DNA from 3 places in the Caulobacter sp. X genome. Region 1 is predicted to be linked to each of the others. Evidence: predicted binding sites of a transcription regulator. Region 1 holds the regulator's gene; each other region holds the start of a gene.
The links. The regulator LexA, encoded in region 1, represses DNA repair genes until DNA is damaged. The targets are predictions, from matches to a motif close to ATGTTCNCNANNTGTTCT.
Positions count from the first base shown of each region.

Region 1 (6,150 bases):
TCTCGACCGCCGTGGGCTTCGTCGCCGCCGGCGGCGGGCTGAAGGTGGCCAAGCACGGCAACCGGGCGATCACCTCGAAGTCGGGCACCGCCGACGTGCTGACCGCCCTGGGCGTCAATATCGACGCGACGCGCGCGCAGCAACGGCGGGCGCTGGACGAGGCCGGCATCTGCTTCCTGTTCGCCCAGGCCCACCACGGCGCCATGCGGCACGTCTCGCCGATCCGCCAGGAGCTCGGCTTCCGCACGATCTTCAACCTGCTGGGCCCGCTGACCAATCCGGCGGGGGCGAAGCGTCAGGTCGTCGGCGTCTCCGCGCCCCGCTTCGTCGAGCCGATCGCTAGGGCGCTGGGCGCCCTGGGGGCTGAACGCGCCTGGTCGGTGCACGGTTCAGGTCTGGACGAGCTGACCACCACCGGCGAGACCGAGGTCGCCGAGTGGCGCGACGGGCGCATGCATCTGTTCACGATCACGCCCGAGGCCGTCGGCCTGCCGCGCGCCTCGCTGTCGGACATCACGGGCGGCGATCCCGCCTTCAACGCCGCCGCCCTGACCCGCCTGTTCGACGGCGAGAAGGGCGCCTACCGCGACATCGTGCTGCTGAACGCCGCCGCGGCCTTCCTGGTCGCCGACAAGGTCGAGACCCTGGTCGAGGGCATCGAATTGGCGGCCGACGTCATCGACGAGGGCCGCGCCCGCGCCGCCCTGGACGGCCTGGTGGCCGCTACGAATACGGAAGTCCCCGCGTGACCGATATCCTGGCCAAGATCGCCGCCTACAAGCGCGAGGACGTCGCCGGCCGCAAGGCCGCGCGCTCGCAGGCCGATGTCGACGCCGCCGCCAAGGCGGCCTCCGCCCCCCGCGGCTTCAAGGCGGCGCTGGAAGCCAAGCACACGCCGGGAAAGCTGTCGCTGATCGCCGAGATCAAGAAGGCCTCGCCGTCCAAGGGTCTGATCCGCGAGGACTTCGACCCGCCGGTCCTGGCCAAGGCCTATGAGGCCGGCGGCGCGGCCTGCCTGTCGGTCCTGACCGACGGTCCGAGCTTCCAGGGCGCGGACGACTATCTCGTGGCGGCCCGCGCGGCGACCGCCCTGCCCTGCATCCGCAAGGACTTTCTCGTTGACCCCTGGCAGGTGGCCGAAAGCCGCGCGCTGGGCGCCGACGCGATCCTAGTGATCCTGGCCATGATCGACGACGTCCTGGCCGCCGAACTGATGTCGGAAGCCAAGCGCCTGGGCATGGATGCTTTGGTCGAAGTCCACGATGAAGCCGAGATGGCGCGCGCCGGCGCCTTGGGCTCGGATCTTGTTGGGATCAACAACCGCGACCTGAAAAGCTTCGTCGTCGACCTCGCTGTCACCGAGCGTCTGGCCGCCCAGGCTCCGAAAGACGCCCTTCTGGTCACCGAGAGCGGCGTCTTCACCCACGCCGACGTCGTGCGGATGGAGGCCACCGGCGCCAAGGCCATGCTGGTCGGCGAGAGCCTGATGCGACATGCTGACGTGACGGCCGCCACGCGAATTCTGATAGGCTGAGCTTGAGCTCAACCTTGGCTCGGCCTGGAAAAGACCGCATGAACTGGCTCGCCCGCGTGGTGAAATGGGCCCTCTCGGCGCATTTCAAGCTCCGCGGCTGGCGCATCGAAGGCGCGCCGCCGGAGACGCGGAAGTTCGTCATCATCGCCGCCCCGCACACCAGCAACTGGGACTTCGTCTATTTCGTCGGCGCGGCCGACGCCCTGGACCTGAAGCTCAGCTTCATCGGCAAGGCGTCGCTGTTCAAGAAGCCGTTCGATCAGATGATGCGAGACCTGGGCGGCATTCCCCTGGACCGCGAGCGCTCCAAGGACATGGTCAGGGCCATGATCGAGGAGTTCGCGCGCCGCGACGAGTTCATGCTGACGATCGCGCCGGAAGGCACGCGGGGCAAGGCGCGTCAGTGGAAGACCGGGTTCTACCACATAGCCAAAGGCGCCGGCGTGCCGATGGTTCTGGGCATGATGGACTATCGCCGAAAGGTGGTTGGCTTGGGTCCGGCCATCTACCCAACGGGCGACTACGAAGCCGATATGCGCAAGATCATGAGCTTCTACGAGGGCTGCACGCCGAAGTTCCCGGAGATGGCGACGCGCTTCGAAGACCTGGTTGATTCGGCCGCGACGCCGCCTCAAGACCGCTGAGAATCCCCGCAATTCCTGGCCTGAACACAGGGGGAACAGCGTCAACTTGACATTAAGGAAGAACGCCTAGAGAACATTCTCCAAGGTTTGCGGTTTGTTCCGCGCTCCAGCCGAGGTCGACATGCTCACCCGCAAGCAGCACGAACTGCTGATGTTCATCCACGAGCGGATCAAGGAGACCGGCGTCTCCCCGTCCTTCGACGAGATGAAGGAGGCGCTCGACCTGGCGTCGAAGTCCGGCATCCACCGCCTGATCACGGCGCTGGAGGAACGCGGCTTCATCCGCCGTCTGGCCCACCGGGCCCGCGCGCTGGAAGTGGTGAAGCTGCCGCAACAGGCGACGACCGCCGCCCCGCCCAAGGGCCGCGGCGCGTTCCGCCCGCAAGTGTTCGAAGGCGGCGGCGCGCCGCCCGCCACGGCCCCCGCGCCGGCCGCCAACGACAGTCGCGAACTACCGATCCTGGGCCGCATCGCCGCGGGCACCCCGATCGACGCCATCCAGCACGAGCGCGAGCGCCTGCCGGTGCCCGAGGCCATGCTGGGCAATGGCGAGCACTATGTCCTCGAGGTCCAAGGGGACTCGATGATCGAGGCCGGCATCCTCGACGGCGACTATGTGATCATCAAGAAGGGCGACACCGCCACCTCGGGCGAGATCGTCGTCGCCCTGGTCGGCGAGGAAGCCACGCTGAAGCGCCTGCGCAAGAAGGGCGGCTCGATCGCCCTGGAAGCCGCCAACCCGAAGTACGAGACCCGTATCTTCGGCCCTGACCAGGTCGAGGTGCAAGGCAAGCTGGTGGGCCTGATCCGCCGGTATCACTAGGGATTGGGTGCAGCGGAAAGCTGGGACACCGAGACGTCTCGAATTTAAGGCCCCGACCTCAGGCGAGGATCGGGGCCTTACCTTGTGGGGAGCCCTACAGCCGCCCCTCCTCCGCCAAGCGCTTGGCGGCGGCGTCGAAGCCCTTCCAGGCGGCGGCCGCGAGAGCGCCGCCCGTGCTGACGCGGCGCACGCCCAAGGCGGCGAGGCTGTCGACTGTCATCTCCGGTCCCCACAGCAGGACGTTCAAGGGCTTGGGCGCCACGGCCTGCACGAGAGCCTTGATCTCCTCCGGATCGGTCACGGCGGGCGCATAAAGGCAGTCCGCGCCGGCCTCGGCATAGGCCTTCAGGCGCTCCAGGATCTGGCCTAAGTCCCGCACGCCGCGCAGATAGCCTTCGGCGCGTCCAACGAGGATCACGTCCTGGCCCGAGGCGTCGATCGCCCGGCGCGCCGCCTTGAGCCGCTCCACGGCCGTCGGCAGGTCGTAAAGGCCCGAGCCCGACCAGTCCTCGATCGACAGGCCCGCGACGCCGGCGTCAATCGCCAAGGTCACGCTCTCGCCCACGCCCTCCGCGGTGTCGGAAAAGCCGTTCTCGAAGTCGGCGTTCACTGGCAGCTCTGTCGCGGCGCACAGCATACGCAAGTGGGTGATGACCTCCTCGCGGGTGATCTGGCCATCGTCCTTGCCCAGGGACCAGGCCGCGCCGGCGCTGGTCGAGGCCAGGGCCTTGAAGCCCAGCTTCTCTAGCCGACGCGCGCTCCCGGCGTCCCACGGATTGGGGAGTGTGAAGCAGCCCTGGGCGTGCAGGGCGCGGAAGGCGACGCGGCGGGCGGCGAACGGGTTGGACATGGCGAGACCTCCAGACTTTCCACCGAACCTCTAGCGGCCTTCGACGTCATCCGCTGTCAGCAGCCGGCTCCAAGGACGATCGCCGCGCAAGGGCTGCGCCCAGACGATCCGCCAGCCGTCGGCGCGATGATAGAGCTCAGCGGCCCCGCCCCGCGCGAAATCCTCCGCCGTCAGCAGGACGGTGTCGGCGCAGAGCGGCGGAATGCGTTCCGGCGCCACGGCGCGAACCACCACGACCTCGCTATTGACGCACAGGCCCGACAGGGTCTCGGCGTCGGGCGTCGCTCGGCTCCAGGCCAGGGACAGTCGCACCGGCGCGCCCAAGCCAGGCGCGCAGATGCGTTTGTCGCAGGCGTAGAGGTTCCAGGTCGTCGGCGTCAGGCCCCGCCTTCGCGCCCAAAGCTCCGCGCCGAACCGCTTGGCGTCCGTGCGCAGCAGGATGGCCGCGTCTCCGGATCGCACGGCGGCCGTCGCCCCATCGGCGGCGATCCAGGCGTCGGGCGGCGCGGGTCTCGGCCAGAGCGCCACGGCCAGCGCCATCGGCGCGCCCACCCAGCGCAGGCGGCCCTTCCACAAGCACAGGAGCATCAGCCCCAAGAAGGCGATGACCAGCACCTGCGGCGGCGCGCTCGCCACGATCTGCTGCGCGCCATGGGCGTCGGCGAAGCCATTGGCGACGCCGACCATCGCATCGACGCCCCAGCCGGCCACGGCCAGGAACGGCGCGCCCAGGCCGAACGGCTCGAGCAGCGTGCCGATCGCCAGGAACGGCATGATCACGAACGAGGACAGAGGCGCGACCGCCAAATTGGCCGGCAAGCCCCAAACAGCGACGCGGTTGAAATGCTGCATGGCGAACGGCGCTGTCGCCAGGCCCGCCACCAGGCTGGCGGCGACGCTAGCGGCCAGCCAGGTGATGCCGGCCTGGGGCCAACGGATCCACCAAGGCGTCGAGATCTCCTTGACCGGACGCGGCCAGCCTTCGGCCAGAGCCACCAGGGCCGCGGTGGCCGCGAATGACATCTGAAAGCCCGGCTCGCCGGCCGTCTCCGGCTTCAGCGCCAGGATCAGCAGGGCCGCCACGGCCAGGCCATGCAGGGTGATGGCGCGGCGATCGAACAGGATAGCGAGGAAAGCGACGCTGGCCGTGATCGCCGCGCGCTCGGCTGGCGGCGGCGCACCGGAGATCACCAGATAGCCGAGCACGGCGACGAGGCCCGCGCCGGCGGCGATCTTCTTGCCCGGCGCCCGGAGCGCCAGCCAAGGCCAGGCGGCGACGCCCAGGCGCACCGCGCCGAACACGAACCCGCCGACGATCGCCATGTGCAGCCCGGAGATCGACAGGATGTGCGCCAGGCCCGAGGCTCGCATGGCGTCGGTCTGCTCCTGCGTGATCCAGGCCTCGTGCCCGGTCACCATGGCCGCGCCAATCCCGCCGCTGGTCGGGCCCATCCGCGCCAGGATCCGCTGCGCGAGGCTCCATCGAAAGGCGTTGATCGCCATGACGACCCGCAGTCGAACCGGCGGCGGGTCCAGCCGCGCGTCCGCGAGCTCTCCGATCGTGAAGCCGACGCCGCCAATGGAATCGAACCACGCGTCGCGGGCGAAGTCGTAGGATCCCGGCGCGGCGGGCGGCGGCGGCTGGCCCAGCATGGCCTTCAGACTGATCGCATCGCCGGGCGCGGGCGTCTCATTCTCGCCGATCGTCACGCGAATGCGGGTAGGCGTCTTTTCCGGCGGCAATCCCGAGATCGACACGGGCGCGATCAGGATTCGGGGTCCACCCGCGCCCGGACTGACGACGTCGACGACGAAGCCTTCAACACGACGCACGACGCGCTCGCCCGTCATGATCGGCGCCGCCACGCGATCGCTTCGCACCTTCGCGGCGAAGGCGCCCGCCGCGCCAAAGGCCGTCAGGCTCGCCAGGGCCACGATCAGCGCCGGCGCGCCCCGCGCCCGGAGCACCCACCAGGCGCCGCTGAGCGCTGCGGCGATGGCGGACAGCAACGCCAAGGAAGGCTCGCGCGCCGCCTCCAGATAAGCCGACGCTCCCAATCCGAAGGCGACCGGCGCCCAGAGAAAGGCTCGGACCTCGTTGGCGCGCAGTTCCACGAGCGCTAGCGACGCCAGCGCGCGAACAGAGAGCCGCTTGACCGCCGCCGGACGCGAGATATCGACAGCTTCCGCCCCTAACACGCGGAAACCACGAGATTTTCGACAGCTTGGCCAACTTCGCCGCGGCGCGCGAAACCGCTAGGCCTCGCGGGAACCGCCATGCTAAGACGCCCCGCCCAAG
Region 1 is NZ_PEGF01000001.1:476,761-482,910, forward strand. It holds gene trpD (anthranilate phosphoribosyltransferase) at 1-749, shown strand, start outside; gene trpC (indole-3-glycerol phosphate synthase TrpC) at 746-1,534, shown strand; gene CSW60_RS02055 (lysophospholipid acyltransferase family protein) at 1,573-2,178, shown strand; gene lexA (transcriptional repressor LexA) at 2,300-3,001, shown strand; gene CSW60_RS02065 (oxaloacetate decarboxylase) at 3,096-3,851, opposite strand; gene CSW60_RS02070 (ComEC/Rec2 family competence protein) at 3,882-6,026, opposite strand.

Region 2 (6,150 bases), on a different contig from region 1:
CTATGCCGGCGTGCTGGAGCCGTGCGTGACCAATCTCTGGAAGCAGCGCCAGGACGACCAGGACAAGACACAGTACCAGGCCATGGACGACCGGCTGCGCACCACGCTGGAGGTTTCGCCCTGGCTGTTGGGCGACAACTTCTCCGCCGCCGACATCATGTTCGTCAGCCTGCTGCAGTTCGCGCGCCAGATGCTGCCGCCGCACAAGGTCTATGACGACTGGCTGGCGCGGGCCAACGCCCGCCCGGCCCTCGCCCGCGCCCTGGCCAAGGACGACGCCTGAGCTCAGGTCCGGGGCTTGCTTCGTCGGCCCGTTCGGTGGATGACCGTCGAAGCACGAGAAGCTTCGAGGCAACCGCCGCCATGGCCGACGTCGTCAATCTGAACCAGGCCCGCAAGGCCAAGGCCAAGGCCGATGACAAGGCTCGCGCCGCCGAGAACCGGGCGCGCTTCGGCCGCACCAAGGCCGAGAAGACCCTCGAGGCCGCTCGCGCCGAGAAGCTCCGGCGCGAACTGGACGGCGCCAAGCGCGAGGACTGAGCGATTGGCGGGATTGAAAAAGCGCTCGGTGAATCTGGCCGGCCACGCGACGTCGCTGGCCTTGGAGCCAGAGTTCTGGGCGGTGTTGGAGCGGGCGGCCGCCAAGGATGGGGGCAGCTTGGCGGCGCTGATCCAGCGCATCGATAACGCTAGAGGCGATCGCGCCCTCGCCTCCGCATGCCGGGTGTTCGCGCTAAACGAGGCGGCCAGCCTCGCGGGTTAGCGCCGCAAGGCTGGCTCCACCGCTGGTCGCCGTTGCGTCGGCAAAGGCGGCGGCTTAGGCATCGGCGTCTTGCGCAGAGCTTCGGGTACGGCCGGCAACGCCTGACGCCAGGAAACGCCCTCGCCCGCCATCACGCCCAACCGCCAGGCGCCCCAGACGGCGCCGGCCAGAAGCGCCAGAACCAAGAGGGCCGCCCAGAGCCCGCCGCTGTCGCGACGGGCTTCGGAGCGACGATCATCACGCGCCATGGCGGTCATGAAGGGCCTCAGCCTCCAGGCGCCTTGGGCGCGGGCGCGTCAGGCAACTTGGGCGCCGAGGCCGAGATGTTCACGTCGACCTGCTTTTTGTGACCGACGCCGCCCGACCACATGAAGAAGGCGAGCACGGCGACAATCACCACTAGGCCGCCCACGATAAAGGCCAGGACGCTGTTGCCGCCGCCGCTGTTGCTGGTCTCTTCCGACATTCGAAATCTCCCCGCCGTTTGGCGATTTCCATTGTCGGATCAACGACACGACGCGGGCGGAGTTCCCCTTTAGGCGGGTTTGGGCTTAAGCCGCGCGTTCCGTGTGCTACATATGTTCCCATGCATTCCGACGCCGACTCGCCAGAATTCCAGGACGAATTCCCAGGCGACCTCCCCGCTCCGCGTATTTCCGATCTCGCCCGGGCCCGCCCGCCCGCGGGGGCCGCGCCCGGCTATCTGGACGGCCTGAATCCCGAGCAGCGCGAGGCGGTCGAGACCACCGAGGGTCCCTTGCTCGTCCTAGCCGGCGCGGGCACTGGCAAAACCCGCGTGCTGACCACGCGCCTGGCCCACATCCTCGCCACCGGCCGCGCCAAGCCGTGGGAGCTGCTGGCGGTCACCTTCACCAACAAGGCCGCGCGCGAGATGCGCGAGCGGATCACCCATATCATCGGCCCGGAAGCCGAGGGCCTGCGGTGGCTGGGCACCTTCCACTCGGTGGCCGCCCAGATCCTGCGCCGCCACGCCGAGCTGATCGGGCTCAAGTCCAATTACACGATCATCGACACCGACGATCAGGAGCGGCTGCTCAAACAGCTGATCGAGGCCGAGAACATCGACGCCAAGCGATGGACCCCGCGGATCCTGTCGCAGATCATCGACGGCTGGAAGAACCGCGGCTGGACGCCCGACCGCGTCCCGACCAGCGAAGCCGGCGAGTTCGCCAACGGCAAGGGCGTCACCCTCTACCGTCAGTACCAGGAGCGCCTGCGCATCCTGAACGCCTGCGACTTCGGCGACCTGCTGCTGCACAATATCAGCCTGTTCACCGGCCATCCCGACGTGCTGGACGAGTTCCAGCGCCGCTTCAAATACGTGATGGTCGACGAGTACCAGGACACCAACGTCGCCCAGTACCTGTGGCTGCGCCTGCTGGCCCAGGGTCGGCAGAACGTCTGCTGCGTCGGCGACGACGACCAGTCGATCTACGGCTGGCGCGGGGCCGAGGTCGACAACATTCTGCGCTTCGAACGCGACTTCCCGGGCGCCAAGGTCGTGCGGCTGGAGTGCAACTACCGCTCGACCGAACACATCCTGGCCGCCGCCTCGGGCCTGATCACCGCCAACAAGGGCCGTCTGGGCAAGACCCTGTGGACCCCATCCAAGGGCGGCGAGAAGGTCAAGGTGTCAGGCGTCTGGGATGGCGAGGCGGAGAGCCGTCTGATCGCCGACGAGATCGAGCGCGCCAGGAAGGCCGGCCGCAAGTACAGCCAGATGGCCATCCTGGTCCGCGCCAGCTTCCAGATGCGCGCGTTCGAAGAGCGCTTCGTGCTGCTGCAGATCCCCTACAAGGTGGTCGGCGGCCCGCGCTTCTTCGAGCGCGCCGAGATCCGCGACGCCCACGCCTATCTGCGCCTGATCCAGTCACCCGACGACGACCTGGCCTTCGAGCGGATCGTCAACACGCCCAAGCGCGGCATCGGCGACACCTCGGTGCAGAAGCTGCTGCAGATCGCCCGCCTGGGCGGAATCTCGACCACCGAGGCGGCCCGGCAGATCATCACCAGCGACGAGCTTCCGGCCCGCACGCGCACGGCGCTCAGCAACTTCATCCGCGACCTCGACCGCTGGCGCTCGATGGTCGGCTCTGTCCACCACCAGCGCCTGTTGGAGACGGTGCTGGAGGAGAGCGGCTATACCGACGCCCTGCGCCTCGACAAGGGTCCGACCAGCCAGACCCGGCTGGAGAACCTGAAGGAACTGGTCCAGTCGATGGGCGCGTTCGATACGCTCGAAGCCTATCTGGAGCACGTGTCGCTGGTCATGGACCTGGACCGCGAGGCCACCGGCGACGCCGTCTGGATCATGACACTGCACTCGGCCAAAGGGCTGGAGTTCCCGCTGGTCTTCCTGCCCGGCTGGGAGGAAGGCGTCTTCCCCAGCCAGCGCAGCATGGACGACAAGGGCGAGAAGGGTCTCGAGGAAGAGCGGCGCCTGGCCTATGTCGGCATTACCCGCGCCCGCGAGGAGGCCCGGATCAGCTTCGTCGCCAACCGGCAGGTCTATGGCCGCTGGACGTCGCAACTGCCCAGCCGCTTCGTCGACGAGCTGCCCATCGCCCACGTCGATGCGGCGTCCGAGACCGGCTATTACGGCGGCGGCCCCGGCATGCAGTCGACGGCCGCCTCGCGCTGGGACGATCCGGGTACGTCCGCCTTCCAGGCCGGCAGCTACGACAGCCCGGGCTGGAAACGGGCCCAGGAGCGGACCTCGGGCTTCGCCGAGCGCGGCGGATCGTGGCGCTCGGGCGGCGTGCGCGCCGGCTCGTCCGCCCGCTCGGCCCCGATCGAGGGCGAAGGCCGGCTGGTCGCCGTCTCGGCGCCGACCAACAGCGCCTATGCGCGCGGCGACCGGGTGTTCCACGTCAAGTTCGGCTACGGCAAGGTCACCGGCGTCGAGGGCAACAAGCTGACCGTCGCCTTCGACAAGGCCGGCGAGAAGAAGGTGATCGACAGCTTCGTCGAGAAGGCCTGATCAGCCTTTCTCCGGCTTCAGCCCGGGCTTGACGCCGTCATGCTCGGGCGGCTTCTCGGCCGGGCGCGGCGTCAGGCTCTCCCACGCGCCGACCGCCGCTAGGACCAGGGTCGACAGGGCCGACAGCGCCAGAGGGCTCAGGCTTAGCGACACGGGGACCAGCGCGACCAAGGCGACAAGACCGGTGATCCGCGCCCGCGACCAGCGACGGAACACCGCCAGCTTGAACAGCAGCGTTCCCAGTAGGAACAGGAACGGCCCGCCGATCACGGCCGCTGCGATCTTGAAATCGGCGTGGCCCAGCGGATGGTGGATCACCCACTCGTCGCCGACCGCCGCCACGATGATCCCGGCGACTGGCAAGAGGTGCGTATAGGTGTAGGCCACGCGGGCGATGGCGCCGGGATCCCTCGCCTCCTCGATCGCCTTGCTGGCGGCCTCGGCGGTCGATGAGAAATAGATCCACCACATCGCCAGGCTGCACAGAAAGGCGCTGGTGAACGCCGCCATCACCGGCGGGTCCCACGGCATGCCCATCACCGTGCTGCCGCTGACGATGATCGACTCGCCCAGGGCGATGATCGTGAACAGGGCGCAGCGCTCGGCCATGTGGCCGCCCTCGACCTTCCACTCCTGGCTCTTGGTGCGTCCGAGGCCCGGGGTCCAGAAGCCGACAGCCGGCGACAGGTACTCGATGCCCAGCGCCAGGCCCCAGACGGCCAGGCGAGCCTCGCCCTGCACGAACGCGCCGGCGATCCAGAAGACGGCGGCGAAGACCAGCCAGGCCAGAATGCGGGCGAAGTTGGCGCGGTGCTGCGGCGCGCGCCAGGCGCTCCACAGGAAGAAGGCCGTGCGGCCAACTTGGATGATCACGTGCCCGGCCGCGAAAGCCAGGCCCCGCTCGCCGAAGGCGTCGGGGATGGCCGCGGCCAGCACCAGGGCCGCGGCCATCATCACGAACAGCATAAGCCGGACCGGACCGCGCTCGGGGTCCAGCCAGTTGGTGGCCCAGGCCGTGTAGATCCACGACCACCACACCGCCAGCAGCAGCAGGGTCGCGTGGATCAGGCCGGGACCATCGGGATGGCGCAGCACCGCGTGCGACAGCTGGGTGACCGCGAACACGAACACCAGGTCGAAGAACAGCTCCGCATAGGTCACGCGGGCGTGTTCGGCGGCGTTGCGTTCCCGCAGGAGCGGCGTCTTGGTGTCGGCCATGTCTCTCTTGACCACAGTCAAGACGCCGAAACTAGCCTCGCAAGGGTCGCTCCCGAAACCAACAGCCGGTTCGCGCGCTCTAGCGACATGGAACGCCTGGACCTGATCCTCGATCGCCTGAAGGCCTTCGCCCTCACCCGCCCCGTGGCCTATGGCGCGCCGTCGTTCGCGGCCGCCGGCCTGCTGGCGGGTCTCTTCATGCAGACGGGCCCACAGGACGGACCCTACGTCCCCGAGATGGAGCGCGTCGAACGCCCCGTGATGGCCGAGGCCGAGCCGATCGCCTGGCCGACCGGCAAGGTCCCGGACTACGTGATCGGCACGGACTCGCTGAAGCCAGCCCGCGCCCCGCAGCCAGCGGTCCAGTACGCGGACTACGAGCCGCCGCCCGCGCCGGAGCCGCCGCCCTATGTCCCGGTCGAGCACGGCCCCGCAGCCCCGCCGCCTTCGGCCGACGAGACGCGCTGGGCCTCGGCGCAGGGCGATATTCTGGATGTCTCCCTGCCCGAGGACGCGCCCCGCGCGCCGACCCCGACGGTCCTCGCCGGCATTAATCCGTAGCGCTGAAGGCTCGCTTTTCGGCGGCTTTGCCGCTAACGGAGCGGCATGACCGACTATACGCCCCAGCAGATCGTCGCCCGCGGCGCGCGCGCCGACGCCGAGACCGCCGCCGACGCCATCGACAACCATCCCGGCCTGGAAGGCGCGACCTACTCGATCCTGGAAGAGGACGAGGACAAGAACGTCTGGCGCATCGACGCCTTCCCCACCACCCAGGAGGAAGACGATGGCCTGATGGCGCTGCTGGCCGACTACGACCTGAAGGTCACGCGCGACACCTTGGCCGACGCCGATTGGCTGGCCATGGCGCTGTCGGGCCTGCCGCCGGTGCGCGCCGGCCGCTTCTTCGTCTACGGCATGCACGACCGCGGCCGCTTGCCGGCCAGCACGGTCAACCTGCGCATCGAGGCCGGCGCGGCCTTCGGCACCGGCCATCACGGCACCACCGTCGGCTGCCTGCAGGCCTATGACCGCCTGATCAAGGCGCGCAAGTTCAACAAGGTGCTGGACGTCGGCGCCGGCACGGGCCTCCTGGCCATCGCCGCCGCGCGCACGGGCACGAAGCTCGCCGTCGGCACCGACATCGACAAGCCGTCCGTGCGCATCG
Region 2 is NZ_PEGF01000002.1:1,556,637-1,562,786, reverse strand. It holds gene CSW60_RS19755 (glutathione S-transferase family protein) at 1-283, shown strand, start outside; gene CSW60_RS19750 (DUF4169 family protein) at 364-540, shown strand; gene CSW60_RS19745 (ribbon-helix-helix domain-containing protein) at 545-763, shown strand; gene CSW60_RS19740 (hypothetical protein) at 760-1,020, opposite strand; gene CSW60_RS19735 (hypothetical protein) at 1,029-1,229, opposite strand; gene CSW60_RS19730 (ATP-dependent helicase) at 1,350-3,764, shown strand; gene CSW60_RS19725 (low temperature requirement protein A) at 3,765-4,982, opposite strand; gene CSW60_RS19720 (hypothetical protein) at 5,070-5,543, shown strand; gene CSW60_RS19715 (50S ribosomal protein L11 methyltransferase) at 5,589-6,150, shown strand, end outside.
Region 2: a site for LexA is predicted at 1,331-1,348, ahead of CSW60_RS19730 (ATP-dependent helicase). Genes of this name have one in related genera too.

Region 3 (6,150 bases), on a different contig from region 1:
CGCCGCCGTCGCCGCCCTCGGGGCCGAAGTCGAGCAGCCAGTCGGCGGTCTTCACGACGTCGAGGTTATGCTCGATGACGACCACCGTGTTGCCCTGATCGGCCAGCTCGTGCAGCACCTCGAGCAGCTTCTTGGTGTCCTCGAAGTGCAGGCCCGTGGTCGGCTCGTCGAGGATGTACAGCGTCCGACCCGTGGCCCGGCGCGACAGCTCCTTGGACAGCTTCACGCGCTGCGCCTCGCCGCCCGACAGGGTCGTGGCTTGCTGGCCGACCTTGATGTAGCTGAGACCGACGCGCTTCAGCGTCTCCATCTTGTCGCGGATCGGCGGCACCGCCTTGAAGAAGTCGGCGGCCTCCTCGACGGTCATGTCCAGGACGTCGGCGATCGTCTTGCCCTTGAACACCACGTCCAGGGTCTCGCGATTGTAGCGCTTGCCCTTGCAGACGTCGCAGGTGACGTAGACGTCGGGCAGGAAGTGCATCTCGATCTTGATGACGCCGTCGCCCTGGCAGGCCTCGCAGCGGCCGCCCTTGACGTTGAAGCTGAAGCGCCCGGGGCCATAGCCGCGCGCCTTGCTTTCCGGCAGGCCCGCGAACCAGTCCCGGATCGGGCCGAAGGCGCCGGTATAGGTGGCCGGGTTCGAGCGCGGGGTGCGGCCGATCGGCGACTGGTCGATGTCGATGACCTTGTCGAAGTGCTCCAGTCCCTCGATCCGCTCGTGCGGGGCGGGGGCGTCGCTGGCGTTGTTCAGCCGGCGCGCGGCGGCCTTGTACAGGGTCTCGATCGTGAAGGTCGACTTGCCGCCGCCCGACACGCCGGTGATGCAGGTGAAGGTCCCGACGGGGATCTCGGCCGTGACGCCCTTCAGGTTGTTGCCCGTGGCGCCGACGACCTTCAGCACCTTCTTCTTGCTGATCGGCCGGCGCTGTTCGGGCACCTCGATCTCGCGCACGCCGGTCAGGTACTGGCCGGTGACGCTCTTGGGATTGGCCATGATCTGCTCGGGCGTGCCCTCGGCGACGATCTCGCCGCCGTGGACGCCGGCGGCCGGGCCCATGTCGATCACATAGTCGGCGGTCAGGATCGCCTCTTCGTCGTGCTCGACGACCAGCACCGAGTTGCCCAGGTCCCGCAGGCCCTGCAGCGAGGTCAGCAGGCGGGTGTTGTCGCGCTGATGCAGGCCGATCGACGGCTCGTCCAGCACATAGAGCACGCCGGTCAGGCCCGAGCCGATCTGGCTGGCCAGACGGATGCGCTGGCTCTCGCCGCCGGACAGCGTGCCCGAGCCGCGCGACAGGTTCAGGTAGTCGAGGCCCACATCGACCAGGAACCGCAGGCGGTCGTTGATCTCCTTCAGGATCCGCCGGGCGATCTCCATCTGCTTGTCGGTCAGCTTGGTTTCGAGGGCGCTGAACCAGTCGCGGGCCGGGCGGATGGCCAGGTTGGAGACCTCGGCGATGTCCTTGCCGTCGATCTTCACGGCCAGGGCTTCGGGCTTCAGGCGCTTGCCGTGGCAGGTCTCGCAGGGGGTGTCGGACTGGTAGCGGCCCAGCTCTTCACGGACCCACGAGGAGTCCGTCTCGCGCCAGCGGCGCTCCAGGTTCGGCAGCACGCCCTCGAAAGGCTTTTCGACCTCGTACTTCCGGGCGTTGTCGTCGTAGGTGAACTTGATCTTGGTTCCGCGCGAGCCGTTGAGGACCACGTCCTTGGCGTCGGCCGACAGCTTGTGCCAGGGCTCGTCCATCGAGAAGCCGTAGTGGCGGGCCAGGGCCTGCAGGGTCTGGGTGTACAGCGGCGAAGGCCCCTTGGCCCACGGCGCGACCGCGCCCTTGTGCAGGCTCTTGTCCTTGTCGGGCACGACGAGGTCGGCGTCGAAGGCGAGCTTCGCGCCCAGCCCGTCACAGACCGGGCAGGCGCCGGCCGGATTGTTGAACGAGAACAGGCGCGGCTCGATCTCGGCGATCGTGAAGCCGCTGACCGGACAGGCGAAGCGTTCCGAGAACAGGATGCGTTTGGGCTCCTTCTCGCCTTCCTCGATCGTGGCGAACTCGGCGACCGCTAGACCATCGGCCAGGCGCAGGGCCTGCTCGATGGAGTCGGCCAGGCGCTGCTCCATGTCGGGCTTGGTGACCACGCGGTCCACGACCACGTCGATGTCGTGCTTGAACTTCTTGTCGAGCGCCGGGGCGTCCTCGATCGGATAGAACTCGCCGTCGATCTTCAGCCGCTGGAAGCCGGCCTTCTGCCACTCGGCGATCTCCTTCTTGTACTCGCCCTTGCGGTCGCGGACGACGGGGGCCAGCAGGTAGAGACGCGTGCCTTCGGGCAGGGCGGTGATCTTGTCGACCATCTGGCTGATGGTCTGGCTCTCGATCGGCAGGCCGGTGGCGGGCGAGTACGGCACCCCGACCCGCGCCCACAAGAGGCGCATGTAGTCGTGGATCTCGGTCACCGTGCCGACGGTCGAGCGCGGGTTGCGCGACGTCGTCTTCTGCTCGATCGAGATCGCGGGCGACAGGCCCTCGATCAGGTCGACGTCCGGCTTGCTCATCAGCTCCAGGAACTGGCGCGCGTAGGCCGACAGGCTCTCCACATAGCGGCGCTGGCCCTCGGCGTAGATCGTGTCGAAGGCGAGCGACGACTTGCCCGAGCCCGACAAGCCGGTCAGCACGACCAGCTCGCCGCGGGGGATGTCGACGCTGACGTCCTTCAGATTGTGCTCACGGGCGCCGCGAACGCGGATGAAGTTCAGTTGCTCGGCCATGTTTTCCGGAACGTTGGGCCGCCCGATTGGTGGCGGCGCAGCGGCTATATGTAGGGCTCGATCCGGGAATTAACACAAGAACAAGATGCGAACAAATGTCGCGCGCGCGAGGCCAAGCTTCTGCTGACAGCGGATGTCAGCAGGATGGCCGCCTGGCGCCCAGTTTCGCGGCGGTCCCGCGGTCGCCGCGCTGGCGAGCTTGGCCGTTCGTATTCCCTAAACCGTGTTTGGAAGCGGGTTCTTCAAGCCGAGGTGGTCTACCGCTCAATCTTGGGCCGAGTTGGGGCCCAGCGTGAGGGAGTGAAACCATGGCCAAGACGGAGGCCGAGAGCGCCAAGCAGGGCGCCAAGGTGGTCGCGTTCAGCGCCCTTCGCCCGCCCAAGCCGCGGTCGGTGGTCATCGACGGACTGGTGTTCGTCAGCGGCGTCGGGGCGCTGCTTTGGGTTCTCTGCAACATGGCTCCGAACTAGAAACCCGCTCGGCGGTCGCCTGTCCGCGAGACCGCGCCTACCTGCGCGGCGCCGCGGGGCCACGCCAAGGTCGCGAAAACGGCGTTATCCCGGCGTGACCTCGTCCTCCAGCTTGGCCGGGGGAGAGCGGATGGCGCGGGGGAGGGGATCCAGGCGATGGCTCGCCGTGTCGGGCGGCCTGCTGATCAACGGCCTGATCCTCGGCGCCCTCGTCATGCTGGAGCCGCCGCCGCTGGTGGCGGACGAAGCGCCGGTGTTGTTGCTCGACCTTGAGCGTACGCCCCGATCACGCGCCGTGGCTGGCCCTTCCCGTTCCAGACCTGGCCGCCATTCAGCGTTCTCCCGACCAAGCGCCGCGCCCGCGTCGCCGGCGGCCTCGGCGGAGGAGGGCGTCTCGGGCCAGCCCGTGGCGGAGACGACGCCCGAGATCGAAGACCGTTGGAGAATGGACCCCAAGGCCGTCAATCGGTGGAAGCTGACCGAGGGCGTCCCGCAGTGGGGATGGGGGCGGTACTACCGAGCCTGCAAGGGCCTCTCCAGCGAGCACATGACGCCGGACGAGAAGGAGCGCTGCTACGGCGGCTGGGGTGGTCGGAGGGACAAGCGCCCATCGCCCGCCTTCATCGGTCCCATCGACGAGGTCCCCTGGCGGACCCCGCCCCGCGACAGCAAGTCGCGGTACGACGGGGAGGGCTCGCGCAAGCAGCGGTGTCGCGACTATCACCGGGGGCGAACGCCCGGGTTTTCTGAACGAAATCTGAGTTCTACGGGCGCGCCACCGCCCAGTCTGCGCGAGGGCGGCTGCTTCTAGGAGAGAACGCCGTTGGCCCGACTCGGGGGCGTTCGCTTTTGTTCAACCTTCTTTCGAAGCCCGCTGTTCAGCGTGATTTCTGAAAACGTTTGCGATCGGGCCTGGGGCTCGAGACAGCCGGAACCGATCGCCATGTCCCAGGACACCGCCAAACAAGACGCCAAGCGCGACGCCTTCAGGGCGCTCAACACGGGCAAGCCGCGCTCGGTGATCATCGACGGCCTGGTGTTCATCGGCGGGATCGGATCGCTGCTCTGGGTCCTGCGCCACATGACGCCGAACTAGGCCCTGTCTATGCGCGCCGCGTAACAGCCCCATTTGGCGTAGTGGGCGTGCAGGTAGGCGATCTCCGGATCCTCGAACAGCATCGCGATCAGAGCGTCCGCGGTCGCGCCCTCGGTCACGTCGGCGGCGCGCATCATCCCGCTGGCGTCGAAGGCTCGCAAAGACAACAGGCGACGCCGTAGCGCCGGCGGCATCTCGTCGATCGTCGAGGTCGCCTCGACGCCTTCTCGCACGAAGATCGCGTGGCTGGCCCGGAAGGGCGTTGGCGCGGGTTGATGCTCGTAGTTCACCAGGATCAGGGTCTCGCCCGGACGGGCGTCGTCCAGGCTGACGCGGCAGGGAAAGCCCAGCGGCGCGTCGGCGATGACGCGCCGGGCGCCGCGCGCGGCCAGGGTTTCGTCATCGAGCTGAAACAGGGGCGCGAAGGGCTCGGGCGATAGGCTGGTCACGGCGTAGGACATGTGTGGAACTCCCTTGTTCGCCGACTTGTCGCGCTCGCTGGTTACCCGAGACACCCGATCCTTGCGGTTCGGCCCAGCTTGCCGCTGGGCCAAGGCCGGCGTAGACACCTCGCCGTTCCACCGATGGAGGCTCCCATGATCAGCAAGACGGAAGACCGCTTCGTCCTTTCCGTTTCCCTGACCGTGGGGTCGCATGTCCTTCGTCACCCTGGATTCCGTTTCCGCCGCCACGCCTGACGGCCGGCTTCTCCTCGAAAACCTGGACCTTTCCATCGGGGCCGAGCGCATCGGCCTGGTGGGCCGCAATGGCGTGGGCAAGTCGACCCTGCTGGCCCTGATCGCCGGCGCGCGCGCCCCGCACGGCGGCGTCGTCTCGCGCACAGGCGCCGTCGCCATGCTGGACCAGACGCCTGATCTCCGCGCGGGCGCGCGGCTGGTCGACCTGCTGGACGTGGGCGAGGCCTGGGACCGCCTGGCGCGCATCGCGCGCGGCGAAGGCGACGAGACCGATCTCTCCGAAGCGGACTGGGAGTTGCCGGGGCGACTGGAGCAGGCCTTGGCCGAGGTCGGCCTCCATGACCTTGAGCCGGAGCGCCCGGCGACGACGCTGTCGGGCGGCCAGGCGACCCGCGCCGGCCTCGCGCGCCTGCTGCTCGCGCGGCCGGACGTGCTGCTGCTGGACGAGCCGACCAACAATCTCGACGCCGAGGCGCGGGCCTTCGTGCTGCGCGTGCTGAAGCGCTGGCGGGGCGGCGCGGTGGTGGTCAGCCACGACCGCTCCGTGCTGCGCGAGATGGATCGCATCGTCGAGCTCTCGCCCCTGGGCGCGCGGTCCTATGGCGGCGGCTATGATCTCTATGCCGAGCGCAAGGCGCTGGAGGCGGAGGCGGCGCGCCGTGATCTGGACCATGCCGAGCGCGAGGTTCGCCGGGTGGCTCGGGAGGCCCAGGTCGCCCGCGAGCGCAAGGATCGACGCGACGCCGCCGGCCGCCGCTTCGCCGACCGGGGCGGGACGCCGAAGATCATGCTCGGCATGATGGCCGAGCGCGCCGAGAACAGCGGGGCCAAGGCGGGAAAGCTCGCGGTAAAGCTGGCCGCCCGGGCCGAGGACGCGCGCGCCGCCGCCGAGACCCGTGTTGAACGGGCGCGTCTGCTAGGCTTCGACCTGCCGTCCAGCGGCCTGCCGGACGGGCGCATGGTTCTGGCGTTCGAGGCGGCCGGTTTCGCCTGGCCGGATGGTCGTCCGGTGTTCGAGGACCTGTCCTTCCGGATGACCGGTCCCGAGCGCTTGGCGGTGCTGGGACCGAACGGCGCCGGCAAAACGACCCTGATCCGCCTGGCGACCGGCCAGCTGACGCC
Region 3 is NZ_PEGF01000002.1:1,152,698-1,158,847, forward strand. It holds gene uvrA (excinuclease ABC subunit UvrA) at 1-2,764, opposite strand, end outside; gene CSW60_RS23720 (hypothetical protein) at 3,073-3,234, shown strand; gene CSW60_RS17785 (hypothetical protein) at 3,401-4,045, shown strand; gene CSW60_RS23725 (hypothetical protein) at 4,178-4,330, shown strand; gene CSW60_RS17795 (DUF1203 domain-containing protein) at 4,327-4,791, opposite strand; gene CSW60_RS23230 (hypothetical protein) at 4,915-5,028, shown strand; gene CSW60_RS17800 (ABC-F family ATP-binding cassette domain-containing protein) at 4,985-6,150, shown strand, end outside.
Region 3: a site for LexA is predicted at 2,842-2,859, ahead of uvrA (excinuclease ABC subunit UvrA). Genes of this name have one in related genera too.